Regions from separate parts of the Streptomyces sp. NPDC050743 genome, predicted to be linked through region 1. Evidence: riboswitches for the same ligand, from Rfam matches in the RefSeq annotation. Region 1 holds a riboswitch; each other region holds the start of a gene.
What was found. A riboswitch is a leader RNA that binds a small molecule or an ion and turns the genes downstream of it on or off. The one in region 1 is predicted to bind cyclic di-AMP.
Positions count from the first base shown of each region.

Region 2: it holds a riboswitch for cyclic di-AMP, as region 1 does, so the genes downstream of both, ACIBJF_RS35985 (peptidoglycan DD-metalloendopeptidase family protein) here and ACIBJF_RS19470 (transglycosylase SLT domain-containing protein) in region 1, are expected to answer to the same signal.
Region 3: it holds a riboswitch for cyclic di-AMP, as region 1 does, so the genes downstream of both, ACIBJF_RS33365 (transglycosylase family protein) here and ACIBJF_RS19470 (transglycosylase SLT domain-containing protein) in region 1, are expected to answer to the same signal.

Region 1 covers NZ_JBITGJ010000018.1:28,995-38,494, forward strand. The annotation lists gene ACIBJF_RS19460 (outer membrane lipoprotein carrier protein LolA) at 1-1,084, opposite strand, end outside; gene ACIBJF_RS19465 (polyprenyl synthetase family protein) at 1,675-2,685, opposite strand; cyclic di-AMP (ydaO/yuaA leader) riboswitch at 3,274-3,455, shown strand; gene ACIBJF_RS19470 (transglycosylase SLT domain-containing protein) at 3,460-3,948, shown strand; gene ACIBJF_RS19475 (HAD family hydrolase) at 4,059-4,871, opposite strand; gene ACIBJF_RS19480 (FAD-dependent oxidoreductase) at 5,003-6,205, opposite strand; gene ACIBJF_RS19485 (ATP-grasp domain-containing protein) at 6,253-7,497, opposite strand; gene fahA (fumarylacetoacetase) at 7,803-9,020, shown strand.
Region 2 covers NZ_JBITGJ010000056.1:48,951-58,450, forward strand. The annotation lists gene dxs (1-deoxy-D-xylulose-5-phosphate synthase) at 1-477, shown strand, start outside; gene ACIBJF_RS35960 (aspartate aminotransferase family protein) at 529-1,914, shown strand; gene ACIBJF_RS35965 (helix-turn-helix domain-containing protein) at 2,056-2,679, shown strand; gene ACIBJF_RS35970 (DUF6126 family protein) at 2,676-2,798, shown strand; gene ACIBJF_RS35975 (tyrosine-protein phosphatase) at 2,850-3,647, opposite strand; gene ACIBJF_RS35980 (alpha-galactosidase) at 3,823-5,895, shown strand; cyclic di-AMP (ydaO/yuaA leader) riboswitch at 6,165-6,348, shown strand; gene ACIBJF_RS35985 (peptidoglycan DD-metalloendopeptidase family protein) at 6,352-7,254, shown strand; gene ACIBJF_RS35990 (SGNH/GDSL hydrolase family protein) at 7,480-8,265, shown strand; gene ACIBJF_RS35995 (TetR/AcrR family transcriptional regulator) at 8,664-9,278, opposite strand; gene ACIBJF_RS36000 (amino acid permease) at 9,468-9,500, shown strand, end outside.
Region 3 covers NZ_JBITGJ010000048.1:18,212-27,711, forward strand. The annotation lists gene ACIBJF_RS33335 (hypothetical protein) at 1-333, shown strand, start outside; gene ACIBJF_RS33340 (NAD(P)/FAD-dependent oxidoreductase) at 413-1,792, opposite strand; gene ACIBJF_RS33345 (exopolyphosphatase) at 2,237-3,193, opposite strand; partial or broken gene ACIBJF_RS33350 (DUF501 domain-containing protein) at 3,398-3,799, opposite strand; gene ACIBJF_RS33355 (septum formation initiator family protein) at 3,828-4,304, opposite strand; gene eno (phosphopyruvate hydratase) at 4,423-5,730, opposite strand; gene ACIBJF_RS33365 (transglycosylase family protein) at 6,066-6,764, opposite strand; cyclic di-AMP (ydaO/yuaA leader) riboswitch at 6,769-6,940, opposite strand; gene ACIBJF_RS33370 (transglycosylase family protein) at 7,123-8,178, opposite strand; gene ACIBJF_RS33375 (DUF899 family protein) at 8,468-9,151, shown strand; gene ACIBJF_RS33380 (cytochrome P450) at 9,145-9,500, opposite strand, start outside.

The DNA of each region.
Region 1 (9,500 bases):
TGCCGAACTTGCCGGAGACCTTGTCGCCGAGCGAGCCGAGGAAGCCGCCGAGGTCACCGCCCTGGGCACCGGTCGGCAGGCCGCTCTTCGCGCCGGTGTCGAAGGTGGCGATGGAGGTCCAGCCCTTGCCGAGCACGTCGGCGCCGTTCATGCCCTTGGCGAAGTCCTCGCCGGACTCGGGCGCGTGCTTCCGAGCGGCGGAGTCCTGCTTCTCCTCCGTCACCTTCGCGCCCTTCGGCGGGCTGAAGGTGAAGGTCGAGGCGGCCGGCCTGGCGAAGGAGACCTGGGTGAAGCCGACGTCGAGGACGGCGGCGCCGCCGCTCTTCGGCGTCAGCGTGAACTTCAGCGGCATGCCCGTCTTCGCGTCGACGGCGATGCTGATGGCGCCGACCGTGGTGCCGGACTGCCTGGGCTTGATCAGCAGCTTGTAGGCGTCGCGGCCGGCGACCCGCTCGGTGCCGTCGACGGTGACGGACGTGGTGCCGTCCACCGACTTCAGCGCTTGGTCGGCGAAGTCCTTCGGCGTGGCCGGAGGCTCGGCGTTGTGCTCCTTGCCGGAGTCGGCCGAGGTGCCGTGGTACACCTCGTTGGTCTTGCTGTCGTAGCCCCAGACGTTCTTGCCGTTGTGGATGAGGTTGTACTCGGAGCCGCTCTCCAGCAGCGACAGCTTCTGCCTCTCCGGGCCGTCGGCGGCGACGCGCAGCGTGTGCGTGCCGGAGACCAGCGAGGTGAGCTGGGACTGCGGGTCGGCGGAGGAACCGTCGCCGGAGCCCTTGGCGGCGCCGGAGGCCACGCTGTTCTCCAGGCCGCCGAGGTCGGGCAGGCCGAGGTCGGTGTTGATCCGCACCGTGCCGGACAGCTGCTGCACGTCCGACTTGGCGATCTTCTCGATGAGCTGCTGTGCGGTGATCCTGGGCAGGTCGGGGTCGCCGGAGGCGGCGAGCGCCGGGACCAGACCGATCGTGGCCGCCGCGACCCCCACCACGGCGACCGGGACCGCGTAACGGGCCGCCCTGCGGTGCCCGGCGTTTCGCTCAGCGCCCCCCGCGGCGTCCACTGCGTCGTCGGATTCGTACGGTGCCATGTGTGCCTTACCTCCGTCGTCGGCGGCGGCTGTTCTCACGCTGGTCCACCTGAGCCGCCATTCTCACCCGAATCGGTGAGGATTGGTGATTTCCGTGGTTTCCATCTCACCAAATCGGCCGTGAGGAAGCGTCAGACCTCGGAGCCAACTCCGCGTACGCCTGCGGTATGACACGCCGGGGCGGGAACTCCGCCGACCCGTAGGGGTCGCGCCGGAGCGGAGGGGGCGGTACGGGGGCGCGAGGGGTGTACGGACGCGCGGGCGTACGGGTCGCACGAGCCCGTGCCGGGTCGCTCGGCTGTAGCGCGGCGTGGCGGGCGACCCCGAAGCGCGGCGTGACGTACGGCTGCGGCGCGGCGCGTCGCGATGGACGGACAGACGGAAGCCTGCCGCCACGTACAGCTCAAGCACGGCGCGACAGACGGCCGGAGCCGCGCCGGGTCGCACGGCCCGAACGCGGCGAGGCACACGGCGTCGGCAGCATGGCGCGACGTACGGCCGAAGACGTGCAACCGGCGCGGCGGACAGCCGTAAGCGTGCCATGGTGGCCGCCGGAGGCTGGGCGGGGCGTGGTGGGGCAGGCGGCCGGGTCAGCCGGCGCGGTGGACCACCGCGTCGCACAGCTGCATCAGCGCGGCCTTGGCGTCGCACTCCCGCAGCGGCGCCAGCGCGGCGCGGGCCTCCTCCGCGTACCGGATGGTGTCCCGGCGGGCCTGCTCCAGCGCGGGGTGGCCGCGCAGCGCGGCCAGCGCCTCGGCGTGCCGGGCGTCGTCGCTGAGGTCGGAGTCGAGCAGCTCGCACAGCGCAATGTCCTCGGCCAGGCCGAGGCGGGCGGCGCGCTCGCGCAGCCGGAGCACGGGCAGCGTCGGGATGCCCTCGCGCAGGTCGGTGCCCGGGGTCTTGCCGGACTCGTGCGAGTCGGAGGCGATGTCCAGGACGTCGTCGGCGAGCTGGAAGGCGACCCCGAGCCGCTCGCCGTACTGGGTGAGCACGTCGACGACCGTCTCGTCGGCGCCGGACATCATCGCGCCGAACCGGCACGACACCGCCACCAGCGAGCCCGTCTTGCCGCCGAGCACGTCCAGGTAGTGCTCGACCGGGTCGCGGCCGTCGGAGGGGCCGGCGGTCTCCAGGATCTGACCCGTGACCAGCCGCTCGAAGGCCAGGGCCTGCACCCGGACCGCCTCGGGGCCGAGGTCGGCGAGGATCTGGGAGGCGCGGGCGAAGAGGAAGTCGCCGGTGAGGACCGCGACCGAGTTGCCCCAGCGGGTGTTGGCGCTGTCCACGCCGCGCCGTACGGCCGCCTCGTCCATGACGTCGTCGTGGTACAGCGTGGCCAGGTGGGTCAGCTCCACGACCACGGCCGAGGGCACGACGCCCGGCGCGTAGGGGTCGCCGAACTGGGCCGCGAGCATCACGAGCAGCGGCCTGAACCGCTTCCCGCCGGCTCGTACGAGGTGCTGCGCGGCCTCCGTGATGAACGGGACCTCGCTCTTGGTGGCCTCGAGCAAGCCTTCCTCGACAGCCGCCAATCCGGCCTGGACATCGGCTTCCAGAGCCTGGTCCCGCACGCTCAGCCCGAACGGCCCGACGACGGTCACGAGGGGTCTCCTGTCTGCTGGTGTCTGCTGGCGATTACACGGTTTGTCGATAGGTCGCTGCCATCACTCAACTCAGCGTATCCGGTCCTGTTTCGATCACCGATAGCGCCCACCGGTCCAGCCTGGGTGGTATCGGATCACGACCGGTATGTTTTTGATCAAGTGATAAGAGCGGACATTTATCGACTTAACAGGAACCCGAACGCTTTGTCGCGAGCCGAGGGGGCGAGCGGAGTAATGCCTACGCCCAAGACAACGACAGACGGCTCGTCACGGGTTCCGCGACAGGCTCCGCCACGGGTTCCATCACCCACCCGATCCACCCGAACCCCTCATGTCCGATTTGAAATACTTTGTTATTTCGTGAATTGGGTCACGCTGGACCTGCGGCCCCCAGGAGCCCGTCAGGCCACCTCCACCCTTGCCGCGTCGGCGAGTTGAGGGTTGGCAACTGCAAAGGATCAAGTACCCTATATGCCACAGATCAAGGTCAAATAGTACGTAGTGTGCATCCGCTTCTTGTTCCCGACATGTGCTCTCGCATACGTTCCGGGCCGTCGGGCGGACGCTGAGTCCTGCCGCCGCCCGCGTGACCCATCGACGAACTCATTCGTACGGCAGGAGCGGGGGACCCAGGTAAGTCGCCGGGCCGGTCGGCACACGTCGCACCGGAACGGCTCGGGGTGAAGCCATGCCTTCTCGGGAAGGCGCGGCCGGGCACCTCCCCGCCCGAACCCGACAGCTCACCTCGCAGGCGACGGAGAGGACTTTCCCATGTCTGCTGCCGCCAAGCACCGCCGCCCGCGCAACAACCGCCTGGTCCGCGCCCTCACGGTCGCCGGCACCGGCGCCGCCGTCCTCACCCTCTCGCTCATCGGCGCCACCAGCGCCTCCGCGGCCACCGGCACGACCTCCAAGGCTGCCTCCACCGCCACCGCGTACCCGAACAACCTCGACGGCTGGATCCGCGAGTCTCTCGCGATCATGGCCCAGAAGGGCATTCCGGGCACTTACCACGGCATCTACCGCAACATCATCCGGGAGTACTCCGGCAACCCGAAGGCCATCAACCTCTGGGACTCCAACGCGGCCAAGGGCATCCCGTCCAAGGGGCTGCTCCAGGTGATCGACCCGACCTTCAAGGCGTACGACGTGGCCGGCACCTCCTTCGACCCCTACGACCCGGTTGCCAACATCACCGCGGCCTGCAACTACGCAGCCGCCCGGTACGGCTCGATCGACAACGTGTACAGCGCGTACTGACGGTCCCGCCGACCGGCACGGCAGCGGCCGCCCGGTGTGCCCTCACCTGACGGAGGGGCACACCGGGCGGCCGTCGCTCCTTCCGGGGCGGCCGTGTACTGATGTGCCGGTCAGTCGGTCGGGAACAGTCTTTCGAGGACGACGGCGACGCCGTCGTCCTCGTTCGACAGGGTGATCTCGTCGGCCACCGCCTTCAGTTCGGGATGCGCGCCGGCCATGGCGACCCCGCGCCCCGCCCAGTCGAACATCGGGATGTCGTTGGGCATGTCACCGAACGCCAGCGCCGCCTCCGCCGCGATCCCGAGCCGCTCGGCGGCCAGCGCGAGACCGGTCGCCTTGGTCACCCCCGACGGCTGGAGCTCCACGGTCCCCGGCCCGGACATGGTGACCGTCGCCAGGTCGCCCACCACCCCGCGCGCCGTGTCCGCCAACTCGTCGTCGGACAGCTCGGCATGGCGCAGCAGCACCTTGCTGATGGGCGCGCACCACAGATCGTCGCGCCGGTCGACCCGCACCACGGGCAGGGTCGGGTGCGGCATCCGGTAGCCGGGCTCGATGAGCGTGCGCCCGTCGACCCCGTCCTGGTCCACGGCCGCGTGCACCTGCCCCACCTCGGCCTCGATCTTGCCGAGCGCGGTCTCGGCCAGCTCCCGGTCCAGCCGGACCGACCACAGCAGGCGGCCGGTCCCGGCGTCGTAGACCTGTGCGCCCTGCCCGCACACCGCGAGCCCCGTGCAGCCGAGGTGCGCGAGGAGCTGCCGTACCCGCGGGGCCGGGCGGCCCGTCACCACCAGGTGCCGGGCGCCGGCCCGCGCCACCCGCGCGAGTGCGGCGAGCGACCGGTCGGAGACGGTGTCGTCGCCGCGCAGCAGCGTTCCGTCCAGGTCGGTGGCGATCAGTGCATATGCGGGGGAGGCTGCCATGATCAGAGAATACGGATACCGGGCCCCACCGACTCACCTTGTCGTCCCGCGCACTTACGTACTGTTCCACCCCAAGTAGTGCCCTCCGACTCCATGTTGATGACGGGACTCGGCACGGGCGGTCGGCGGCTTCAGCCGTGGGCCGACGCCAGGTGTTTCGTCAGGCGCGGCGAGGCGAACTCCGTGCCGCAGACGAAGCGCATCACCGGGCCGTACGACGACGCCGCCGGCAGGCCGGTGAAGTACAGGCCCGGAACGGACGAGACATACCCGGGTCCGAGTTTCGGCGTGCCGCGGCTCACCGCGAGCCGGGTACGCAACTCGTGGCCGAGGAAGTCCATCGCCGCGATGTCGACGCGGTAGCCGGTGGCGGCGATGACGTGGTCGGCGGCGAGCCGCTCGGTGTGCCCGCCATGGGTGCGGACGGTGAGGACGGGGCTGCCGTCCCGTGCCTCCGCGCTCACGACCCGCTCCACCTCCTGCACCTGCACCGCACTCTCGAAGCGCTCGCGCAGCCACCAGGCGCCGAGCGGTCCGAGGACCCGGCGGACCAGGAAGTGACGGGTGGCCTCGGGCAGGTAGCGGTAGGGGTGCGGGTAGTAGCTGAAGGCCCACAGCGACCATGCGCGGCCGAACGGGGACTCGGGGCGCAGCTTCGGCTGCTTCCAGGGCGGCGCGCCGAAGGCGACCCTGCCGCGGCCGCGCGCGACGACACGCACGCGTGCCCCCGCCTCGGCGGCGAGCGCCGCCGTCTCCAGCGCGGACTGGCCGGCGCCGACCACGATCAGTTCCTTGCCGGCGAAACGGCTCAGGTCGTGGTGCTGGGAGCTGTGCGAGACCGGGCCGGTGGGCGCCGGTCCGTCGGCCGCGGCTGCCGCGAGCTCCGCCGGCAGGTGCGCCAGGCCCGACAGGCCGGTGGCGACGACGACCGCGCGCGCGGTGAACATCTCCCCCGAGTCCAGCTTCAGCTCGAAGCCGCCGCTCTTGTCGCGGTCCACGGAGACGACCCGCACCCGCTCCAGGTCGGGGACGAGCTTGTGCTGGAACCACTCGCCGTAGGCGATGAACGTCTCCACCGGGATGATGTCCTCGTCGGTCACCAGGCGGCGGATCCCGGCCGCGTCGCAGTAGTCGGCGAGGGTGTGGCCGGGCTGCGGGCAGTCGAGGTTCGAGGCGGCGGGCGTGGACTTCAGGAGCATGCCCTCGGGCATGTGGTCGCGCCAGCTGACCATGGGGTCGCCGAAGACGCGGACGGGGATACCGCGCGCCCGCAGATGGGCGGCGGTGGACAGGCCGAACGGCCCGGCCCCGATGACTGCAACCGGTCGAGTCACGAAGTCCCTCCCCAGGACATGGTGAGCCACTTTTGGCGTGGCTTTGCCTACTTCGTGGAGGTGCCGCTGCCGCGGCGGTTGGTCCGCCACAGCTGATACAGGTGCTTCGCGCCCGGGCGCACGAAGCGGGCGAGCATCGTGAGGAACGGCAGCGGGTCGTCACCCGCGAGCCAGGCCAGCTCCGTCCCGCTCGCCTTCGCCGGCGCGTGCGGCGTCGTGTAGCCGCTGCGGCGGTAGGCGAGGAGGGCGGGAAGGTCGATGTTCTCCACGATGTAGCGGTGGCCGGCGCGCTGTTCCCCCTCCGGAACGGGGCGGCCGGTCAGGTTCAGGTGCATGGCGCGTACGACGTCCACTCCCGACTCATTCTCGAACAGCCGGAACTGGGCGCCCATGCGCGGGTTGAAGTCGAGGAGCTTGTACTGTCCATCGCGCCGGTCGAAGCGCAGGTCGAGGTCGATGATGCCGCTGTAGCCGATCTGTTTGATGAAACGTGCGGCGAGGTCGGTGAGTTCCGGGTTGTCGACGACGTAGGCGTTGGCCGTCATGCCGGCGTGCGGCGGCCATGAGCGGACCTTGACGCCGGTGAACAGCGCGAGCGGGCTGGAGTCCTGGTCGAAGCAGGCGTGCACGATCCAGTCCTCGGCCTCCTCGCGCGGCAGGTACTCCTGGAGGATCACGCCCGGCCGCGCGCTCCAGTCACGCGCGAGGGTGAGCAGGCCCTCGCGGGTGGCGATCCGCGTGGTGCCGTTGACGGCGGGCCGTCTGCGCCGGACGAACGCCTCGCGGTTCTTGGCCACCACCGGGAAGCGGGCCGTGTCGGCGAAGGTGACGATGTCCTCGTACGACTCCGGGAACGCCGACGCGGGGCTCGCGATGCCGTGCTCCACGCACAGTTCGTGCAGCCCCTGCTTGCTGGCGAGCCGGCGCGGCAGCGCGGGGTCGACGCGCGGGAAGAGGAAGGAGCCGGCCAGATCGTCCTGGTGCTCGGCGATCAGTACGGCGGCTTCCTCGTCGGTCGGGACGAGAACGGCGGGGCGCCCGATGCGGCGACCGATGCGCAGCAGGCCCTCGACCAGCCGGTCCGGGTCCTCCGCACCGGTCGTCGGCCACACGAAGGCCTTCTTCAGGTAGCGGGAGGAGGCCGCGGGCGTGTACGCGTCCTCGGTGATGGCGTACATGGGCACGCCGAGCCGGCCCAGGCTGCGGATCGCGCCGACGCCGCCGTGGTGCAGCGGATAGTCGCCGAACTTGACGATCAGCCCTGGTACGTCCCGGTCCAGCTCGAACGGCACACCGACGGTGTCTCCGGCCACGGGTCCCCCCACGTGTCCCCCCAATGGAACGGACCCACCCCGTCCGTGTCCCCAAAGGACGCTAAGCCGGAATTGCCGACTCCGACAAGACCTATTCGGACATTGCGAACCCTTTAGACAGGGTGCGAGCAACCTTTCGAAGGCCCCGCGACACGCACCTTTCGGACACCGTGGCGGGCGCCGCAGCAGGCTCTGCCCAAGACACGCATCACGGCCGTAACGTGTGGCGCGACCACATGGAACGAGCGCCATGCACGGCCCGGATGAGAGTGAGGCAGCACCCCATGCCCCCCTTCGACGTCCCCGAGGGCGACCCCTTCGGCCCGCACAACCTTCCCTATGGCGTGTTCTCGCCCTCCGGCAGCACGGAGCGGAGGGTCGGCGTCCGGCTCGGGGACCAGGTCCTCGACGCGGGCGCCGCGGCCGCCGCCCTCGGCTCGCCGCACCACGCGCTGCTCGCCCAGCCCACCCTCAACGCGCTGCTGGCCGCCGGCCGCCCGGTCTGGACGGAGGTACGGCGCGCCGTCACGGCCTGGGTCACCGACCCCGCGCACCGCGAGACGGTCGAGCCGCTGTTCCACCCCCTGTCCGAGGTGACCCTGCACCTGCCCTTCGAGGTGGCGGACTACGTCGACTTCTACGCCTCGGAGAACCACGCCCGGAACGTCGGCCGGATCTTCCGCCCGGACGCCGAGGACTCCCTCACCCCCAACTGGAAGCACCTGCCGATCGGTTACCACGGCCGATCCGGCACGGTCGTCGTCTCCGGCACGGACGTCGTACGGCCGTCCGGGCAGCGCAAGGCCCCGGCCGACCCCGCCCCCGTCTTCGGCCCGTCGATCCGGCTGGACATCGAGGCCGAGGTCGGCTTCGTCGTGGGCGTGCCGACCGAGCTGGGCCGGCCGGTCGCGCTCGGCGACTTCCGCGACCACGTCTTCGGGCTGTGCCTGCTGAACGACTGGTCCGCGCGGGACATCCAGGCCTGGGAGTACGTCCCCCTCGGCCCCTTTCTCGGCAAGTCCTTCGCGACCTCGGTGTCTGCGTGGATCACCCCGCTGCAAGCGCTGGAGCACGCGCGCGTGGCGCCTCCGGAGCGCACACACCCGCTGCTGCCGTACCTGGACGACTCGGCACCCGGCATCGAGCCGGGCGGCTACGACCTGCGGATCTCCGTCGCCATCAACGGCCACGTGGTCTCCGAGCCGCCCTTTTCGACCATGTACTGGACCGCCGCCCAGCAGCTCGCCCACATGACGGTGAACGGCGCCTCCCTGCGCACCGGCGACCTGTACGGCTCGGGCACGGTCAGCGGCCCCGAGGAGCGCCAGCGCGGCTCCCTGCTGGAGCTGACCTGGAACGGCCGCGACCCCCTCGAACTCCCGGACGGCAAGCGGACCTTCCTGGAGGACGGGGACGTGGTGACTCTGTCGGCCTGGGCCCCCGGCGCGGACGGGCGCAGAGTGGGGCTGGGGGAGGTCAGCGGGCGCGTTGTGACGGGGTGACGGGCCACCTTGTAGCACGAGGTCCCACACGTCCGCCGGGGCCGGCAGGGGCGGCACCGTGGCCCGCGCTTACCGCGAACCGGAGGCCGCGTCCCTGATCCGGGCCCGGCGCGGCGCGGGCACGCGCGTGGCCGCGCCGTCCCTGGCGCCCGCAGCCATGAGAGGTGTGAACTCATCGGTGGCACGGGTGACTTCACGGCCTGCACAGTGGCCCTGGGCTCGGAGCGGACGACGTGCTGGAGGCGGTGCGGCAGGCCTTTCGGGAGCGGGAGCCGCAGGGCTTCCGCGCCGCAAGCCGGGCAAGCCGGACCCGGGGGAGATCGGACGGCCGCAACCGCGGGACCGATCGCCGCCGAGACCTGCCTCTCGCCGCCCCGCACCGTCATACTGGGCGGACACGCACCACGCGAGGCGCCCTCGGCGCATCGCCCCGCACCACCCGCATCCGCACAACTCTCCGACCAGGAACCGGAGCCCCGG
Region 2 (9,500 bases), on a different contig from region 1:
GTGCTGCACCGTGCCGAGCGCCCCGAGGTGCTGCTGGTGGCCGTCGGCGCGATGGCCCCGGTGTGCCTCCAGGCGGCCGACCTGCTGGCGGCGCGCGGCATCGACTGCACGGTGGTGGACCCCCGTTGGGTCAAGCCCGTCGACCCATCGCTGCCGGGCCTCGCCGCCGAACACCGGCTGGTGGCCGTGGTGGAGGACAACAGCCGCTCCGCGGGCGTCGGTTCGGCCGTGGCGCTGGCCCTGGGCGACGCCGACGTGGACGTGCCGGTACGGCGGTTCGGCATCCCGGAGCAGTTCCTCGCGCACGCCAAGCGCGGTGAGGTGCTGGCCGACATCGGTCTCACGCCCGTCGAGATCGCCGGGCGGATCAGCGCCGGTCTCGCGGTGCGGGACGCCGTGCGCGGGGCCGGCAGTGCCGGGAAAGGCCGCATCGCGTCCGCGGCGCCGTCGGGGCTCGTCGCGCCCTCGCGGCGGTAGCCGCGCACCGACTCGGCCCCGCGTCCCTCGGGGCACTGACAAGGAGAGTGAATGAGCACGGAGTTCGACCTCGGCGCCCTGCTCGCCGAGCGCGGAGCCGAACGCTACGAGCTGCACACCAAGCACCTCAACCCGCAGCTCCCGCGCATGCTGCACACCATCGGCTTCGACAAGGTCTACGAGCGGGCCGAGGGCGCCCACTTCTTCGACGCGGACGGCAACGACCACCTGGACATGCTCGCCGGGTTCGGGGTGATGGGCCTTGGCCGCCATCACCCGGTCGTCCGCAAGGCGCTGCACGACGTGCTCGACCTGGACCTCGCCGACCTCACCCGGTTCGACTGCCAGCCGCTGCCCGGACTGCTCGCCGAACGGCTCCTGACCCACAGCCCGCACCTGGACCGGGTGTTCTTCGGCAACAGCGGCACGGAGGCCGTCGAGACGGCCCTGAAGTTCGCCCGGTACGCCACCGGCAAGCCCAGGATCCTCTACTGCGAGCACGCCTTCCACGGCCTGACGGCCGGCTCCCTGTCGGTCAACGGCGAGAACGGCTTCCGTGACGGCTTCGCCCCGCTGCTGCCCGACACCGCCGTCCCCCTCGGTGATCTCGACGCCCTGGCGCGGGAGCTGAAGAAGGGCGACGTGGCCGCGCTGATCGTGGAGCCGATCCAGGGCAAGGGGGTGCACGAGGCCCCTCCCGGCTATCTGCGCGCCGCGCAGGAGCTGCTGCACAAGCACAAGGCGCTGCTCATCGCCGACGAGGTGCAGACCGGTCTCGGCCGCACCGGCGACTTCTACGCCTACCAGCACGAGGACGGCGTCGAACCCGACCTGGTGTGCGTGGCCAAGGCGCTGTCCGGCGGGTACGTCCCGGTCGGCGCCACCCTGGGCAAGGACTGGATCTTCAAGAAGGTCTACTCGTCCATGGACCGGGTCCTGGTCCACTCGGCGAGCTTCGGTTCCAACGCGCAGGCGATGGCGTGCGGACTCGCGGTGCTGTCGGTCATGGAGAACGAGCAGATCGTCGCGGGCGTGCGCAAGACGGGCGAGCTGCTGAAGTCCCGGCTGACCGCGATGGTCGACACCTACGAGCTGCTCGCGGACGTCCGCGGCCGGGGCCTGATGATCGGCATCGAGTTCGGCAGGCCCTCCTCGCTGAAGCTGCGCAGCCGCTGGACCATGCTCCAGGCCGCCCGCAAGGGCCTGTTCGCGCAGATGGTCGTCGTGCCGCTGCTGCAGCGGCACCGGATCCTCACCCAGGTCTCCGGCGACCACCTGGAGGTGATCAAGCTGATCCCGCCGCTGATCATCGACGAGGCGGACGTCGAGCGGTTCGTGGACGCGTTCGCGGCGGTGATGGACGACGCGCACAGCGGCGGCGGCCTGATGTGGGACTTCGGCAAGACACTCATCAAGCAGGCGGTGGCCAACCGCTGACCCCACCGCGCCCGCCTCCGTCCCGCACCGGCACGGCCCGGGGCGGGACGGCGGTGTTTCTGGGGCGAGTCGCCGGGCCCCGGTTCTTGCCTCACAGGCAAAAAAATTGCCACATAGGCAAAACAGGCGCTGAATGGAGATATGAACCCCTCAGACGCCGGACCACCGGCGGGCCCGGGCGACGAGCTGCCCTCCGTCGCGCCGCAGCTGCGGGCACTGCGCCGGACCACCGGCCTCACCCTGGAGGCCGCGGCCCGCGCCGCCGGGCTCTCACCGGCCCATCTGTCCCGGCTGGAGACCGGACAGCGGCAGCCGTCGCTGCCGATGCTGCTGGCCCTCGCCCGTATCTACGGTACGACCGTCTCCGAACTGCTCGGCGAGACGGTCGCCGACCGTGACGCGATCGTGCGGGCCGGCGACATGGAGCCGACCCGGGCGGGCGGCTGGACGTACTTCCAGGCGGGGGCGCCGGGCCGCGGCATGCAGGCCCTGCGCGTGCGCGTGCCGTACGGCTCGCAGGGCGACATCGTGCGCGTCCACCCGGGCGAGGAGTGGCTCTACGTCCTCCGGGGCCGGCTGCGGCTGCGCCTCGGTGACGCCGCGCACCTGCTCGCGCCTGGCGACAGCGCGCACTTCGACTCCCTCACCCCACACCGCCTCGCCGCCGTGGATCACGACGGCGTCGAGCTGCTGTTCGTCCACACCCTGTTGCAGAGCCCCACGGCCACGCTGTGCCTGGGCCCGCTGACCGGAGAGCTGCCATGAGCGACCTCGAAACGAAGTTCCCCCGTTCCCTGTGGATCCGGCTGATCATCTACATCGCCGCCGGTCATCTCCTCGCCGCGTTCCTCTTCCTGCTGTTCGCGTTGGGGGCGAAGAACTGACCCGTCCGGGCCGTCATGCCGCCGTTGCTGCCGGACACGGTCCTGGGCCGGTCAGTCCAGCAGACGCTCGCGCAGCACGTCGCGGGACGCCGGGGTGAGACCGAGGCCCCGTTCCAGGTAGGTGTCCACCCCGCCCCAGGTCTCCTCGATGGTCTCGAACGCCGCCTGCAGGTACTCGGCGCGGGCGTCGAAGAGGGGGCTGAGCAGCTCCATGATCTCCGGGGTGTACGCCGTGTCCGCGCTGCCGCTGCGGCGGACCTTGTAGCGCCGGTGCTTGGCGTTGGACTCCAGGTAGTCGGTGACGATCGCCTCGCGCTCCACACCGAGCGCGAGGAGCGTCACCGCCATGGAGATGCCCGCGCGGTCCTTGCCCGCCGCGCAGTGCATCAGGGCGGGCACGCTGTCCTCGACGAGGGCGCGTAGCACCTGGGAGTGCTCGGCGGTACGCTCTGTGACGATCGACCGGTACGAGGCGATCATCCGGGCCGCCCCCTTGCCGTCGTCCAGGATGCCGCGCAGCTGGTCGAGGTCGCCGTCGCGGACCATCTTCCAGAACTCGGCGCCGTCCGCCGGGTCGCTCAGCGGCAGGTTCACGTTCCGCACGCCGGGCAGCTCGATGTCCGGGCCCTCCAGCTTCTGGTCGGCCGCGTTGCGGAAGTCGAAGATCGTGTGCAGGCCCAGGGAGGCGAGGAAGGCCGCGTCGTCCTCCGTCGCGTGCGCCAGGTGCCCGCTGCGGAACAGCACGCCGTGACGCACCCGCCGTCCGTCCGTGGTGGGCAGTCCGCCCACGTCACGGAAATTGCGCACACCGGCCAGCTCCGGCTCGGTCGACGGGACCTGCTGCGTCACGGGGGCTCCTCCCGGGTCGGGCCCCGCCGTCGCATCTCGCCGGCGGGCGCTCCGTCGACCATACGACATCGGTTTCCTCGGGCAAGGAGTTGTCCACAGGCATTGTCACCAGGGGTCGCGCCCCCTGATGATGTTGGCACTTGAGCGGATCTGTTGGCACCTGTGAGGTCTTTTCGTGGTGGACATCGCCGAAGACGGTCGTACCTGGCTCCTGTCGGGGCCCACCAGTAGCTATGCCCTGCATCTCACCGACGCGGACGAGCTGCTCCACCTGCACTGGGGGCCGCGGATCGCCCTCCCGGACGCGGAGGCCCTGGCCGTGCACCCGCTGCCCGGCTACTGGCCCTTCGAGTCCCCGCTCGACGGCCGCGAGGAGTACCCCGTCGAGGGCGGGCCCCGCTTCGTCCGTCCCGCCCTGTCCGTGCGCACCGAGGAGCGCCGCGGCACCGAGTGGCGTTTCGTGTCGTACGACACACAGGACGACGAGCTGCGGCTGCGCTTCGACGACGACGGCCTCGCCGTCACCCTGCACTACCGGATGCGGGCAGACGTGGTCGAGCGCTGGGTCACCGTGGCGAACGGCACGCACGCACGCGTGGAGCTGCTGCGCGCCGACGCGGCCACCTGGACCCTGCCCGAGCGCGACGGCTGGCGGCTCTCCCAGCTGCACGGCCGCTGGGCCGCCGAGTCCCGTCTCACCACCGCCCCGCTCACCTACGGCGAGAAGGTCATCGGCAGCCGCCGCGGCCACACCGGCCACCAGCACCTGCCCTGGGTCGCGCTCGACACCGACGCCACCGAGGAACACGGCGAGGTCTACGGCTGCGCGCTCGGCTGGTCCGGCTCCTGGCGCATCGCGGTCGCGCAACTCCCGGACGCGCGCGTGCAGATCACGGGCGGCGCCGGCTATGACGACTCGGGCCTGCTGCTCCTTCAGCCGGGGGAGTCGTACACCACTCCCGTCTTCGCCGGGCTGTGGAGCGACGGCGGTTTCGGCGCCGCGAGCCGCACCTGGCACGCCTACCAGCGCGCGTACGTCATCCCGGACGCCGGGCGGGACCGGCCGGTGCTGTTCAACTCCTGGGAGGCGACGACCTTCGACATCTCCGAGGAGCAGCAGCTCGCGCTCGCCCGCCGGGCCGCCGGGATCGGCGTCGAGCTGTTCGTCGTGGACGACGGCTGGTTCGGCGCCCGCACCAGCGACCGCGCGGGCCTCGGCGACTGGACCCCCAACCCCGACCGCTTCCCGCACGGGCTGAAGCCCCTCGCCGACCAGGTGCACGGCCTCGGCATGCAGTTCGGCATCTGGGTCGAGCCCGAGATGGTCAACCCGGACAGCGACCTGTACCGCGCCCACCCCGACTGGGTGCAGTACCAGCCGGGACGGAAGCGGACGGAACTGCGCAACCAGCTCGTCCTCAACCTCGCCCGCGAGGACGTCCAGGAGTACCTCTGGGAGCAGCTGGACACCCTGCTCTCCAGCGCGCCGATCGACTATGTGAAGTGGGACTTCAACCGCTGCTTCACCGACGCGGGCTGGCCCGGGGAGCCGTACCCGCAGCGCCTGTGGGTGGACCACGTCCGCGCCTTCTACGCCCTGCTGGACCGGCTGCGCGCGGCCCACCCGCGGGTCGCCTTCGAGTCCTGCTCGGGCGGCGGCGGCCGGATCGACCTCGGTGTCATGAGCCGCACCGACCAGGTGTGGACCTCCGACAACACCGACCCGCTCGACCGGCTCGCCATCCAGCACGGCTTCAGCCAGATCCACCCCGCCCGGGTCATGGCCGCCTGGGTCACCGACAGCCCGAACACCCAGCTCAACGGCCGGGTCAGCTCCCTGCGCTTCCGGTTCGTCAGCGCCATGGCGGGCGTCCTCGGGGTCGGCGGCGACCTCACCGAGTGGACCGACCAGGAGCTGGCCGAGGCCCGGCGGTGGGTCGACCTCTACAAGGAGATCCGTCCGGTCGTCCAGCAGGGCGAGCAGTACCGGCTGCGCCCCCCGGCCGGCGGTCTGAGCGCCGTCCAGTACGTCCTGGGGGAGGAGACGGTGGTCCTCGCCTGGCTCCAGGCGCAGAGCTACGGCGAGCCGGTGCCGGCGCTGCGCCTGCGCGGGCTCGACCCCACGGCGTCGTACGAGTGCCGCGAAACGGGGGAAGTGCACCGCGGTGCCGTCCTGCTGCACCACGGGCTGCGTACCGGGCTCAAGGGCGACCTGGATGCGACGGTCCTCCGACTGCGCCGCATCTGAGCTTTCTGCCCGGATTGGCGCCTTCGTTCCAACTCGCTCAGGAATAAGGGTTCGTAGCCGGACCATGCGTGAGGAGCTTCATATCCGTGACCGTGAGTCGCGCGTCATGTCCACGTAATTCCCATGCTGAAAAGGGGAATTGAAAGACCCTGGGATGCGGGAATTCACGGAGGGTGACCGTGAATTCCCGCATTCGATCTCCGGGACGGTGAATGCCGGGAACCGCCGCTTGTTTCCGTGCGTCCCGCTCGCTTACGTTCCCCACCACTCCGGACGGAACGCCGAGTCCTGCCGAGTTCCACAGTTGACCCGCGTTCGGCAGGAGCGGGGGACCCACCAGGTACGACCGCCTGTCCGGTCTCCGCGACAGGGTCGGGGTGAAGCCGCCACGGCGGCCGGGCCGCTCCAGCCCGAACCCGACAGCTGACCTCGCAGGCGTCGGAGAGGAAATGCGCCATGCCCGCGAAGGGTAAGCACCGACGTCCCAAGACCCCGCGTCTCTCCCGGTCGATCGCCGTTGCCGGAACCGGTGGCGCCGCTCTGGCCCTCCCGCTCATCGGAACCACGGGAGCGCACGCCGCGACCACCACGCAGGGCATTTCCGCAAAGTCGGTGCGGGCCCTTCAGTCCCCGGCGAAGAAGACCGTCGCGCAGACGAATCCGCCCGTGCGCACCTACACGGTGCGATCCGGTGACTGCCTTTCGACGATCGCCGGCGCGCAGCATGTCGCCGGCGGCTGGCACCGCCTCTACGACGACAACCGCGAGGCCGTCGGCGACGACCCCTCGCTGATCCACCCGGGCCTGAAGCTCGCGCTCGGCACGCAAGCCGTACAGACCCGCACCGAGCCCGCCGCCCCGAGCCGGTCGTCGGCCAAGACCCGGTCCGCCGCGCCCCAGGCGGCCCCGGCGCCCGAGTCCACCGGAGCCGCCGCCACGACCACCGCCGCCGGCTTCACCCTCCCGGTGACCGGCGCGACCGTCGGCACCGGCTACCACGTGGCCGACGGCATGTGGTCCAGCGGCCACCACACCGGAGTCGACTTCGTCGTACCGACCGGCACCCCGGTCAAGTCCGTCGGCGCGGGCATGGTCGTCTCCGCCGGCTGGGGCGGCGCCTACGGCAACCAGGTCGTCATCAGGCTGAACGACGGCCACTACGCGCAGTACGGCCACCTGTCCCAGCTCTCCGTCACGGCCGGGCAGACCGTGACCACGGGCCGGCAGATCGGCCTGTCCGGCGCCACCGGCAACGTCACCGGCCCGCACCTGCACTTCGAGATCCGCACCACGCCGAACTACGGCTCGGACATCGACCCGGTCGCCTACCTCCGCGCGCACGGCGTCCCGGTCGTCTGACGCCCGAGCACCCGGACCACCTTCCCGACACGCCGCCGAAGGCCGGACCCACACCCCCCGGGTCCGGCCTTCGGCGTACCGTCCGGCCCTATTCCTGGATTGGCAAATTATTTAAGGGTGTCACATCTCACCGTTCGTCAACCCCTCCTTACGGTCGCGTAAGTCACATATGAAGGTGAATCATGGTCCGACGTGGCAGACGATTCGAAGAGTGACAACAGATCAGTGATCGGGTCGTACGTGGCGGTGGGGGACAGCTTCACCGAGGGCGTCGGCGACCCGGGGCCCGACGGGGCGTTCGTGGGCTGGGCCGACCGGTTCGCGGTATTGCTCGCCGACCGGCAGCCCGAGGGCGACTTCCAGTACACCAATCTCGCGGTCCGCGGGAAACTGCTCGACCAGATCGTGCAGGACCAGCTCCCCAAGGCTGTGGAACTGGCCCCGGACCTGGTCTCCTTCTGCGCGGGCGGCAACGACATCATCCGGCCCGGCACCGACCCGGACGAGGTGGCCGAGCGCTTCGAACGGGCCGTGGCCCGGCTGACCGAGGTGGCCGGCACGGTCATGGTGACGACCGGCTTCGACACCCGTGGCGTCCCCGTGCTCAAGCATCTGCGCGGCAAGATCGCCACGTACAACGGGCACGTCCGCGCCATCGCGGACCGGTACGGCTGCCCGGTGCTCGACCTGTGGTCCCTGAAGTCCGTGCAGGACCGCAGGGCGTGGGACAACGACCGTCTGCACCTCTCACCCGAGGGGCACACACGCGTGGCGCTGCGCGCGGGTCAGGCCCTCGGCCTGGAGGTACCGGCCGACCCGGAGCAGCCGTGGCCGCCGCAACCGCCCCGGGGCACCCTGGAGATCCGCCGCGACGACGTCCACTGGGCTCGCGAGTACCTCGTCCCGTGGATCGGCCGCCGACTGCGCGGCGAGTCCTCCGGCGACCATGTGACGGCGAAGGGCACCCTGTCGCCCGACGACATCAAGATGCGCATCGCCTCGGTGGCCTGACCGGCGCCCACGGGCCCCGTGCCGCGGAATGTGGTGCGGGGCACGGCTGCAGGGGGGCGGGGTGTGTGTCTGGTGTTCCTCAGTCGGACGGGCGGGGCAATGCGGGGCCCGCTCCGGGAATCGATCGCACGGTGTCGGGCAGGACCCGAGGCCGATCGGGACGTGTGTCGTGCCGGGGCGGCCCGTCGCCGTGACCGCGGGCACCGGGCGGCCCGCCTCACGGGCTAGGGCGGCGAGCCCGGGCAGGCGCGCGCACATCCGGCGTCGTCGCGCGTCGGCTCCCTCGGGCGCCTTGAGGCTGTGCGTCGGACTGGAACGTACTCGTGCGGGCGCGCACCCCATGGCCTCCGGCTCGCGTCGGCTGGAAGGCCCCGCCGCCCGCAGCCGGAACCAGGGCACTAGCGCTCCGTCAACTCTGCCCGTTCCAGCCCGAGTTCCCGAGCGAGCGCCTCGTCCACCCACTCCTGCGCGCGCGTTCGCGGCACCGCTCCCGGGTACGACGTCAGCTGGACGGCGAGCCCGTCCAGCAGCGCGGTCAGCCGGAGCGCGGCGCCCATCGGATCGGCGCAGGAGAACTCGCCCGCCGCCACTCCCTCGGCGATGACCTCGGCGATCGCCGCCTTCCACTGCTTGTCGAGGTCCCGGGTGACCTCCCGCAGGGCCGGCTCGCGCAGCGCCACCGCCCAGCCCTCGATCCACAGCCGCCAGCCCTTGGCCTGCCCGGTCGGCGCGTACCAGCGCACCGCGGCCCGCAGCCGGCGCAGCGCGGACGTCCGCCGGCCCAGCAGCTTGCGCAAGTGCGCGAGATCGTCCTCCGCCGCGTACGTGAACGCGGCAGCGACCAGCTTCTCCTTCGTCGAGAAGTGGTACAGCACCAGCGCGTTGCTCACCCCGAGCGCCGCGGCCACGTCGGCGATCCTGACCGCCGCCACGCCCCGCGCCTCGATCTGCCCGATGGCGGCCCGCAGCAGCTCCTCCCGCCGCTCGGCCACGCTCAACCGCACTCTCGCCACGCGGTCACCCTACACAGCCGCCCGGACATGCGCCGACGACCTCTTGACACCCCTGTGCGGGCGGCGCCACAGTACCGCACTACTGACTGCTCGTTCAGTCAGTAAGCGGTCCGCTGTCACAGTCGGCCGCCGTGCCACCGCCACCCCCCGCCGTCGTAGGAGTCAGCCCGCGCCCGTAGGAGTCCGCCCGTGACCCACGCCCCGACCACCTCCGCGCATCCG
Region 3 (9,500 bases), on a different contig from region 1:
GCTCAGGCCAAGCCGTGGGACCTCAAGACCGGTCTCAAGGCCGCGGTGGACGGCTACAACAGCGCCGACACCGGCGCCGGACTGCGCAGCACCGGCGTCCACGAAGGCACCAAGGACGGCGACCGCTACCTGGAGGCCAAGCTCGTCGGTGCCGGCGGCAGGACGGGGCACATCCGCCTCGTCGACCACGGCAGGCAGTCGATCGTGGTCATGACCGTGGGTCACGACGACCAGCGGGCCACCGTCGACCGGGACTACCGGCAGGTGCTCGACAGCGTCAAGGTCCCGGACCACGCGCCCCGGCAGGTCGCGGGACCCGCCGTGGCCACCTGACCGGTGTGCGGACACGCCGAAGGGGCCGCCCGCACCACGGATGGCAGGCGGCCCCTTCGGCGTGTTCAGCAGACCTGGGTCAGGAGGCCTTGGCCTTCTCCTCGGTCTTGGCGGCGGCGACCGGCGCCGGCTTCGCGGCCTCGTAGAACTCCTCGCGCGGGTTCTCCATGGCGCCCAGGGAGACGACCTCGCGCTTGAGGAACATGCCGAGCGTCCAGTCGGCGAAGACGCGGATCTTGCGGTTCCAGGTCGGCATCGCCATGCCGTGGTAGCCACGGTGCATGTACCAGGCGAGGCGGCCCTTGAGCTTGATCTTCATCTTGCCCATGACGATCATCGCCACGCCCTTGTGCAGGCCGAGACCGGCGACCGCACCCTTGTTGGCGTGCTCGTATTCCTTCTGCGGGAAGCCCCGCATACCGGAGACCACGTTGTCGCCGAGGACCTTGGCCTGGCGCAGCGCGTGCTGGGCGTTCGGCGGGCACCAGGCGTTCTCGTTGCCCGCCTTGCGGCCGACGAGGTCCGGGACCTGCGCGTTGTCGCCGGCGGCCCAGATGTAGTCCGTGCCCTTGACCTGGAGCGTGGGCTCGCAGTCGACGTGGCCGCGCGGGCCGAGGGGCAGGCCGAAGCGGGCGAGGGCCGGGTTCGGCTTGACGCCGGCCGTCCACACGATCGTGTTGGCGTCGACCTCGAGGCCGTTCTTGAGCACCACGTGGCCGTCGACGCAGGAGTCCATGGAGGTGGAGAGGTAGATCTCCACGCCCCGGCTCTCCAGGTGCTCCTTGCCGTACTGACCGAGCTTGGGGCCGACCTCGGGGAGGATCTTGTCGGCGGCGTCGACGAGGATGAAGCGCATGTCCTCACGGGACACGTTCTTGTAGTACTTGGCCGCGTCCCGGGCCAGGTCCTCGACCTCGCCGATGGTCTCCGCGCCCGCGAAGCCACCGCCGATGAAGACGAAGGTGAGCGCCTTGCGGCGGATCTCCTCGTCGGTCGTGGAGTCGGCCTTGTCCAGCTGCTCGAGGACGTGGTTGCGCAGGCCGATGGACTCCTCGATGCCCTTCATGCCGATGCCCTGCTCGGCGAGGCCGGGGATCGGGAAGGTGCGGGAGACCGCGCCGAGCGCGATCACGAGGTAGTCGAAGGGCAGCTCGTACGCCTCGCCCACCAGCGGGGCGATCGTGGCGACCTTGCGGTCCTGGTCGATGGTGGTGACCCGACCGGTGAGGACCTCCGCCTTCGGCAGCACGCGTCGCAGCGGGACGACGACGTGGCGAGGGGAGATGTTGCCGGCGGCGGCTTCGGGGAGGAAGGGCTGGTAGGTCATGTACGACCGGGGGTCGACGACCGTGACGGTCGCCTCTCCGTAGCGCATCTTCTTGAGAATGCGCCGAGCTGCGTACAGGCCTACGTACCCACCGCCTACTACGAGGATCCTGGGACGCTCCGTGGTGCTCATGCCATCGAGTATCCCCCCGCCTCCGAGGGGGTGCTCGTGCGCCCCTTCACAAGGTCTGCCAGGCCCTGTGCTACACTCCGCGACCCGCGTGACGCAGATCATGACCGGCGACGGGAACCGCAGTTCGGCCGGGACCGTTGTCAATGCCGCGTGAGCTGCCTCTCCTGGCCGGCGGGGCGGCGGTGAGGGCGCCGTGACGCGACCGGAACAACCCTTTCCGCGGCCACCCACACCCTCCATCTGAACATGTTCAAACGACCTTTGGGGCCCCGGAAGGGCCAACCGGCACCCTTTCGTAGCTCCACCGGGCCGAATTCCTTGTGAAGAACTTCACGAACTTTCCCGGAGCGGTCGCGGCGAAGGGGCCCCGAAGGGCCCCTCGACACCGCTCAAACGTTATCCGACCTGCTCAGCAGACGACTACCCGCGAGTAACAAAAGAGAGCTACGCCACCGACCAGGCGATGCCGTCGAGGATGTCGTGCTCGCTCACCACGACCTCCTCGGCGCCGATCCGCTCCATGATCGCGAGCAGTACGAGGGCGCCCGCGCCGATGACGTCGACCCGGCCGGGGTGCATGGAGGGGATCGCGGCGCGCTCGGCGTGCGTGGAGCGCAGCAGCCACTCGGTGATCTCGCGGACGCGGTCGCGGGAGACGCGGGAGTGGTGGATGCGCGCGGAGTCGTACTCCGGCAGCTCCTGCGCGATGGCCGAGACGGTGGTGACGGACCCGGCGAGGCCCACCAGCGTGCGCGCCTCGCGCAGCGGGACCGTCTCCTCGGCGAGGTCCAAGGCGGCCTCGATGTCGGCCCGCATGGCGGCGATCTGCTCCTCGGTGGGCGGGTCGCTCACCTTGCCGTCGTGCACCAGGTGCCGCTCGGTCATCCGCACGCAGCCGACGTCCACGGACCGCGCCGCCCGGACGTGCTCCGCGCCGACGACGAACTCGGTGGAGCCGCCGCCGATGTCCACCACCAGGTACGGCTTGGTGAGATCGTCCCGGCCCTTCAGCTCCTTGGTCGCGCCGGTGAAGGAGAACTCGGCCTCCTGGTCGCCGCTGATCACCTCCGGCTCGACGCCGAGGATGTCCAGCACGCCGCGCACGAAGTCGTCCCGGTTCTCGGCGTCCCGGGAGGCGGAGGTGGCGACGAACCGCGCCTCGGCGGCGCCGAGTTCGCGGATGATCCCGGCGTACTCCCGGCAGGCGGCGAAGGTCCGCTCCAGCGCCTCGGGCGCCAGCCGGCCGGTGCGGTCCACGTCCTGGCCGAGCCGCACGATCGTCATGCGCCGGTCCCGCTCCAGCAGTTCGCCGGTGGCCGGGTTGACGTCGGCCACCAGCAGCCGGATGGAGTTCGTGCCGCAGTCGACGGCGGCGACCCGGGAGAAGCCCTCCGGAACCATCGGCCGGTACGCGAAGAAGCCGCTGCGGACCTCGGTCGGGTCGGTGACGGCGCCCTCCTCGCCGGGGTGCTCGTCGGCCGGGTCGGGCGCCCTCAGCGGCTGCACACACGGCCCCTTGCGCCACCACTGCGGAAGCATCGCGATCGCCTCGTCGCCGAGCGGGTTCACGCCCGGACCGGCGGCCAGGGAGTGCGCGACCAGCACGTGCAGGCACTTCACGCGGTCCGGCATGCCGCCCGCGCTGGGGAAGCCCTCCAGGACCTCGATCTCGTCCCGGCGCCGGATGTAGTCCTCGTGCGCGGCCCGGTAGGCGGCGGCCAGTTCCGGGTCGGTCCGCAGCCGCTCCGTCATCTCCTTCATGACGCCGTCCGCCTCCAGTGTCCCGATCGCCGAGGCGGCGCGCGGGCACGTCAGGTAGTACGTCGTCGGGAAGGGCGTGCCGTCGGGCAGCCGGGGTGCCGTCTCCACGACGTCCGGCTGACCGCACGGGCAGCGGTGCGCGATGGCCCGCAGGCCCCGCGGCGGGCGGCCGAGTTGCTGCTGGAAGGCCTCGACGTCGGCGTCGGTGGGCTCGGTGCGCTCAGTGGGCGGCGGGGGCGTTTCCATGACTGCTTATCGGAGACTTTCTGTCAGTTCACTGGTCGGAGGCGTCGGACTTGTCGACGCCGTCCCAGACGTTCGCGTACCAGGGCCGGCGGGCGGCCCCGAGGTCGGCGCGGGACTGCTTGGCCGCGCCCGGGTCGATCACCACGTACCCGGTCTCCCCGGGCATCACATAGTGCAGCCGGCGCCGGATCTGCTGCTCGGCGTAGGAGTCGTCCTGCCAGCGCGCCTTGAGGTCGCGCAGCTGCTCGACCCGTTTGCGGGCCTGCTCCTGCTGCCGCTGGAGGTCGGAGATCTGCGCGCGCTGGGAGACGTACTGGCGCATCGGATAGGCGAGCGCGACGATCAGCGAGCACAGCACCAGCGCGAGCAGCGCCGCGCGGCCGGTGAGGCGGGAGCGGCGGGCCTGGCGCCTGGTCTGGGAGCGGTACACGCGGGCCGCCGTCTGCTCGCCGAGCAGCCGCAGCCTGGTCGCGGTGGAGAAACGGTCCCGGTCCTTCACGGCCATCTGGCTTCTCCCGCCTCCCCTTGCCGGTGTGCTTCACACGTGCGTACGTCCCCGGACACGGTACGGGACCGGGTACGGGGACGTACGTACGACTGGCTAAGACTTAGCCCGGGTTGGCTCAGCCCTTGGAGATCTCGTGGTTGCCCTTGAAGCGCGGGAACGCGCTGCGGCCGGCGTACACCGCGGCGTCGTCGAGGATCTCCTCGATGCGCAGCAGCTGGTTGTACTTGGCGACGCGCTCGGAGCGGGCCGGGGCGCCGGTCTTGATCTGGCCGCAGTTGGTGGCGACGGCGAGGTCGGCGATGGTGACGTCCTCGGTCTCGCCGGAGCGGTGGGACATCATGCACTTGAAGCCGTTGCGCTGGGCCAGCTCGACGGCGTCCAGGGTCTCGGTCAGCGAGCCGATCTGGTTGACCTTGACCAGCAGGGCGTTGGCGGTGCCCTCCTCGATGCCGCGGGCGAGGCGCTCGGGGTTGGTGACGAACAGGTCGTCGCCGACCAGCTGGACCTTGTCGCCGAGACGGTCGGTGATGACCTTCCAGCCGGCCCAGTCGTCCTCGAACAGCGGGTCCTCGATGGAGACGAGCGGGTAGGCCGCCACGAGCTCCTCGTAGTACTCCGTCATCTCGGCGGCGGAGCGCTCCTTGCCCTCGAAGAGGTACTTGCCGTCCTTGTAGAACTCGGAGGCGGCCACGTCGAGCGCGAGGGCGATCTGGTCGCCGGGGACGTACCCGGCCTGCTTGATCGCTTCGAGGATCAGGTCCAGGGCGTCACGGTTGGAGCCCAGGTTCGGGGCGAAGCCGCCCTCGTCGCCGAGGCCGGTGGACAGGCCCTTGGACTTCAGGACGGACTTGAGGGTGTGGTAGACCTCGGCGCCCCAGCGCAGGGCCTCGGAGAAGGACTCCGCGCCGATCGGGGCGATCATGAACTCCTGGATGTCCACGTTGGAGTCCGCGTGCGAGCCGCCGTTCAGGATGTTCATCATCGGCACCGGCAGCAGGTGCGCGTTGGGGCCGCCCAGGTAGCGGAAGAGGGGGAGGTCGGACGCCTCGGAGGCGGCGTGGGCGACGGCGAGGGAGACGCCGAGGATGGCGTTGGCGCCGAGGGAGCCCTTGTTGTCGGTGGCGTCCAGGTCGAACATGGCCTGGTCGATCAGGCGCTGCTCGGTGGCGTCGTAGCCGACCAGCTCCGGGCCGATCTGCTCGATGACGGCGAGGACGGCCTTCTCGACGCCCTTGCCCTGGTAGCGGTTCGGGTCGCCGTCGCGGAGCTCGATGGCCTCGAAGGCACCGGTGGAGGCGCCGGACGGGACGGCGGCACGACCCGTGCTGCCGTCGTCGAGGCCGACCTCGACCTCGACCGTGGGGTTGCCTCGGGAGTCCAGGATTTCCCGGGCTACGACGACGTCGATGGACGGCACGAGCATCTCCTTCTTGGATGTGACGCTGGAAGTGCGGGGCTGTCTGCCTTACGGCTGTGCCTTGCGACTAGAGCCTAACCGTCCCCGGGGCGTCGGCCACCGACCGACCGTCCCGTGGACAGGAGAGACACGCAGACGGTACCTATTGTTCACCCACGGAACAAAGGGGGCTGCCGGTGAGCCCCTGCTGAAGAGTGGGGAAACGAAAGACCCCGCCCCGGCGCGTACGGGGGAACACGCGCCGGGGCGGGGAGCCCGTGGGGACGGGGGTGGCCCTCACGAGGCCCTCAGCATGCGGGCCGGGGATGTGAGGGCACTGTGAGCCCGTACGGAGCCAGGTGTCACTTCAGGTGCAGCTGCTGGCCCGGGTAGATGAGGTCGGCGTCCTGGACGATGTCCTTGTTCAGCTTGAACAGCTTCTGCCAGCCGCCGGCCACGTGGTGCTTCTCGGCGATGGCGCTGAGGGTGTCGCCCTTGACGACCTTGTACTCGCCGTCGCCCTTCTCGACCTTCTTGCCGGTCGGGGTGGTGACGGTCTTGCTCGCCGACGGGGCCGTGCGCGTGGTGGAGCGGGTGGCGGCCTGGCCGGTGGAGCGGGTGGCGGTGCTCTTGGTGGTGCTCTTGGTGGTGGTGCTCTTGGCGGCCGCCGGGGCGGAGCCGCTGTACGGCGTGCTCGACAGGCCCGTGCCGCACACCGGCCAGGCGCCCTTGCCCTGGCCCGCGAGGACCTTCTCGGCGACGGCGATCTGCTGCGCCTTGGTGGCGAGGTCGGCACGCGCGGCGTAGGCGGTGCCGCCGTACGCGGCCCAGGTGGAGTTGGTGAACTGCAGGCCGCCGTAGAAGCCGTTGCCGGTGTTGATGGACCAGTTGCCGCCCGACTCGCACTGGGCGACCTTGTCCCACTCGGAGGCGGTGGCGGCGGAGGCGTTGCCGGCCACCATCAGCGGGGCGGCGACGGCGGCGCCGGCGACACCGGTGAGCGTGATGGCGCGAACGGCCTTGGACGGGCGACGGTGCGTGCCCTTGCCGGAGAACAGCATGGATCGATCCCCTCACCGACGCCTGCGAGGTGAGCTGTCGGGTTCGGGCCGGTTGAGTTGCCCGGCCGCGCACTCGTCATCCGAGGCGCGGCTTCACCCCAAGCCGGTCCAGCGTCAACCGCTGGGCCCGGCGCTTACCTTGGGTCCCCCGCTCCTGCCTACGGCGCTTGACGCGACGACTGTTCCCGGGCATCCGCTGGCAGGATTCGGCGTTGCGGCTGCCGGGGCTCGTGGTGACGAGCGGTCCTGACCGTAGACATGCGATCGTCGGATTTTCAAAGACGATCAGGGCTTCTGAGACTCATCCCACACTTTCACCAAACCGGACATCAGCCGCGAAGTGGGGCGTCAATTCCCGCTAGCCGTCGCCGTTTTCGCCATGGACTTCCAGGGTCTGACCGGCGGCGATGTGGTCCGGGTCGGCGCCGATGGCCTTCTTGTTGGCGGCGTAGAGCGCATGCCACCCGCCGTCGACGTCAAGGGAGTCGGCGATGGAGGCGAGGGAGTCGCCCTCGCGGACGGTGTAGGTGTCCGGTCCGCGGCCGGCGTGACGGCCGGAAGGTGTGGCGTTCTGACCGGTTGTCACGCTTTCGTCCGCGCTCTCGCCGCGGTGACGTCCGCCACTGCCGAGTGCGCCGGTGTCGACCAGGCTCCAGGAACCGGCACTCTGCTGGTAATTGTCCGGGTTGTCGGCGCTCGGGGTTGCTGTGGGAGAGCTGTCGCCTTCCTGTGAACCTCCGCCGTCGTGCGAGCCGGACTTGTCAGTCTTGTCGGACTTGGGCGCGCTGGTCCCGGTCGAGTCGCCGGTGCCGTCCGGGGTTTCGGTGGCGTGCTTGCCCGCACCCGGGGTCGGCCCGGTGCTCTCGTCGGAGGACGAGCCGGTGGAGTCCGAGCCGGAGTTGGAGCCGGAACCGGAGTCCGAGGAGGACGAATCCGACAGACCGGACGAGCCGGAGTGGCCGGCCGAGCCGGACGCGTCACCCGAAGCACCGCCGCCGCCGGAGCCGCCGACGCCGGGGTCGACGTCGACCGAACCGGAGTGGGAGGTCAGCCCGGCGGTCAGCGCGCACATGGCCCACGGCTTGGTGCCCTGGTCGGCGAGGATCTTCTCGGCGACGGCTATCTGCTGCGAGCGGCTGGCCTGGTCGGCGCTCTCGGCGTACTGCGTGCCGCCGTACTCGTCCCAGTCCTCCTGCGAGATCTGCAGACCGCCGTAGTAGCCGTTTCCGCTGTCCGCGCTCCAAGAGCCGCCGCTCTCGCACTCGGCGACCTTGTCCCACGTGGTGCCGTCGGCCGCGTTGGCGCTCGCGGCGCCGAGCAGCGGGATGGCGATGGCGGAGCCGGTCACCCCGGCCGCGACGAGGAGGGCCGGAGCCTGACGGGGGCGACGGTGACGACCGTTCCCGGAGAGCATGCGGAAGCCTTTCGTGCGACAGCAAAACCGGCGGGCGATGCAGTGCCTCTCGCCACGCTGATGGGTGAACGTATCGGCAGACGATCACTTGTCACAAGTTCATGCCGCGCAGATCACGTGAAGATCACAGTGTTGAATGTTTGTCATCTCCTGCTGTGCGGCGGCCGATCGTCCCCTCCTGCCCGCTTTGTCACCCGTCGGGAACGGCAACGCCTCACGCCCTGCGCGCGGGGCGGCCGCGACCATGGACTCGACATGACCCCGGGGGCTTCCCGTCCAGGAGGACACGATGGCGCGGCACACCCGGCTGTCCGGCGAGTCCGCGGACTACCTCGCCGCACGCGAGGAACTCCGCGACGCCGAGATCGAACTCATGCGCCACCGCGAGAGGGTCGCGGCCCTGCGCCGGGCGCTCCCGCAAGGCGCCGAGGTCGACGACTACGTCTTCCTCGAAGGCCCCGCCGACCTCGACGCGGGCGACACGCCCGTCCGCGAGGTCAGGCTGAGCGAACTGTTCACCGGCCCCGGCCGGCCGTTGATCGTCTACCAGTTCATGTACGGCAAACGGCAGACCGACCCGTGCCCGATGTGCACCCTGTGGATCGACGGCTTCAACGGCGTCGCCCACCACGTCGCCCAGAACGCCGACCTGGTCGTCCTCGCGGCCGCCGACCCGCCCACCCTTCGCCGGCACGCCCGCGCCCGCGGCTGGTCCCGGCTGCGTCTGCTGAGCGCCGGGGACAGCACCTTCAAGTACGACCTGGGCAGCGAGGACCAGGACGGTGCGCAGGACTCCACCGTCTCCGTCTTCACCCGGGACGCGGACGGCACGGTCCGCCACTTCTACTCCGCCCACCCGCGCATGTCCGAGGACATCGACCAGCGCGGCATCGACCTCCTCAACCCCGTCTGGCACCTGCTCGACCTGACGCCGGGCGGCCGCGGCGACTGGTTCGCCGGCCTGGACTACTGACCGCCGCTTCCCGCCCGGACCGGCGTGAACTCCACGGGCAGGGTGCGCAGACCCCGCATGATGAGCCCGCCGCGCCACCGCAGGTCGGCCGGATCGGCGGCGAGCCGCAGGTCGGGCAGGCGGGTGAGCAGGGTGGCGAGCGCGGTCTGGCCCTCCAGCCGGGCGAGGGGCGCGCCGAGGCAGTAGTGGATGCCGTGGCCGTAGCCGAGGTGCTGGTTGTCGCGGCGGGCGAGGTCCAGCACGTCCGGGTCGGCGAACCGTTCCGGGTCCCGGTCCGCCGCCGCGAGCACCACGAGGACCGGGTCCCCCGGCGCGATGTCCTGTCCGCCGATGCCGAGCGGCTCGGTGG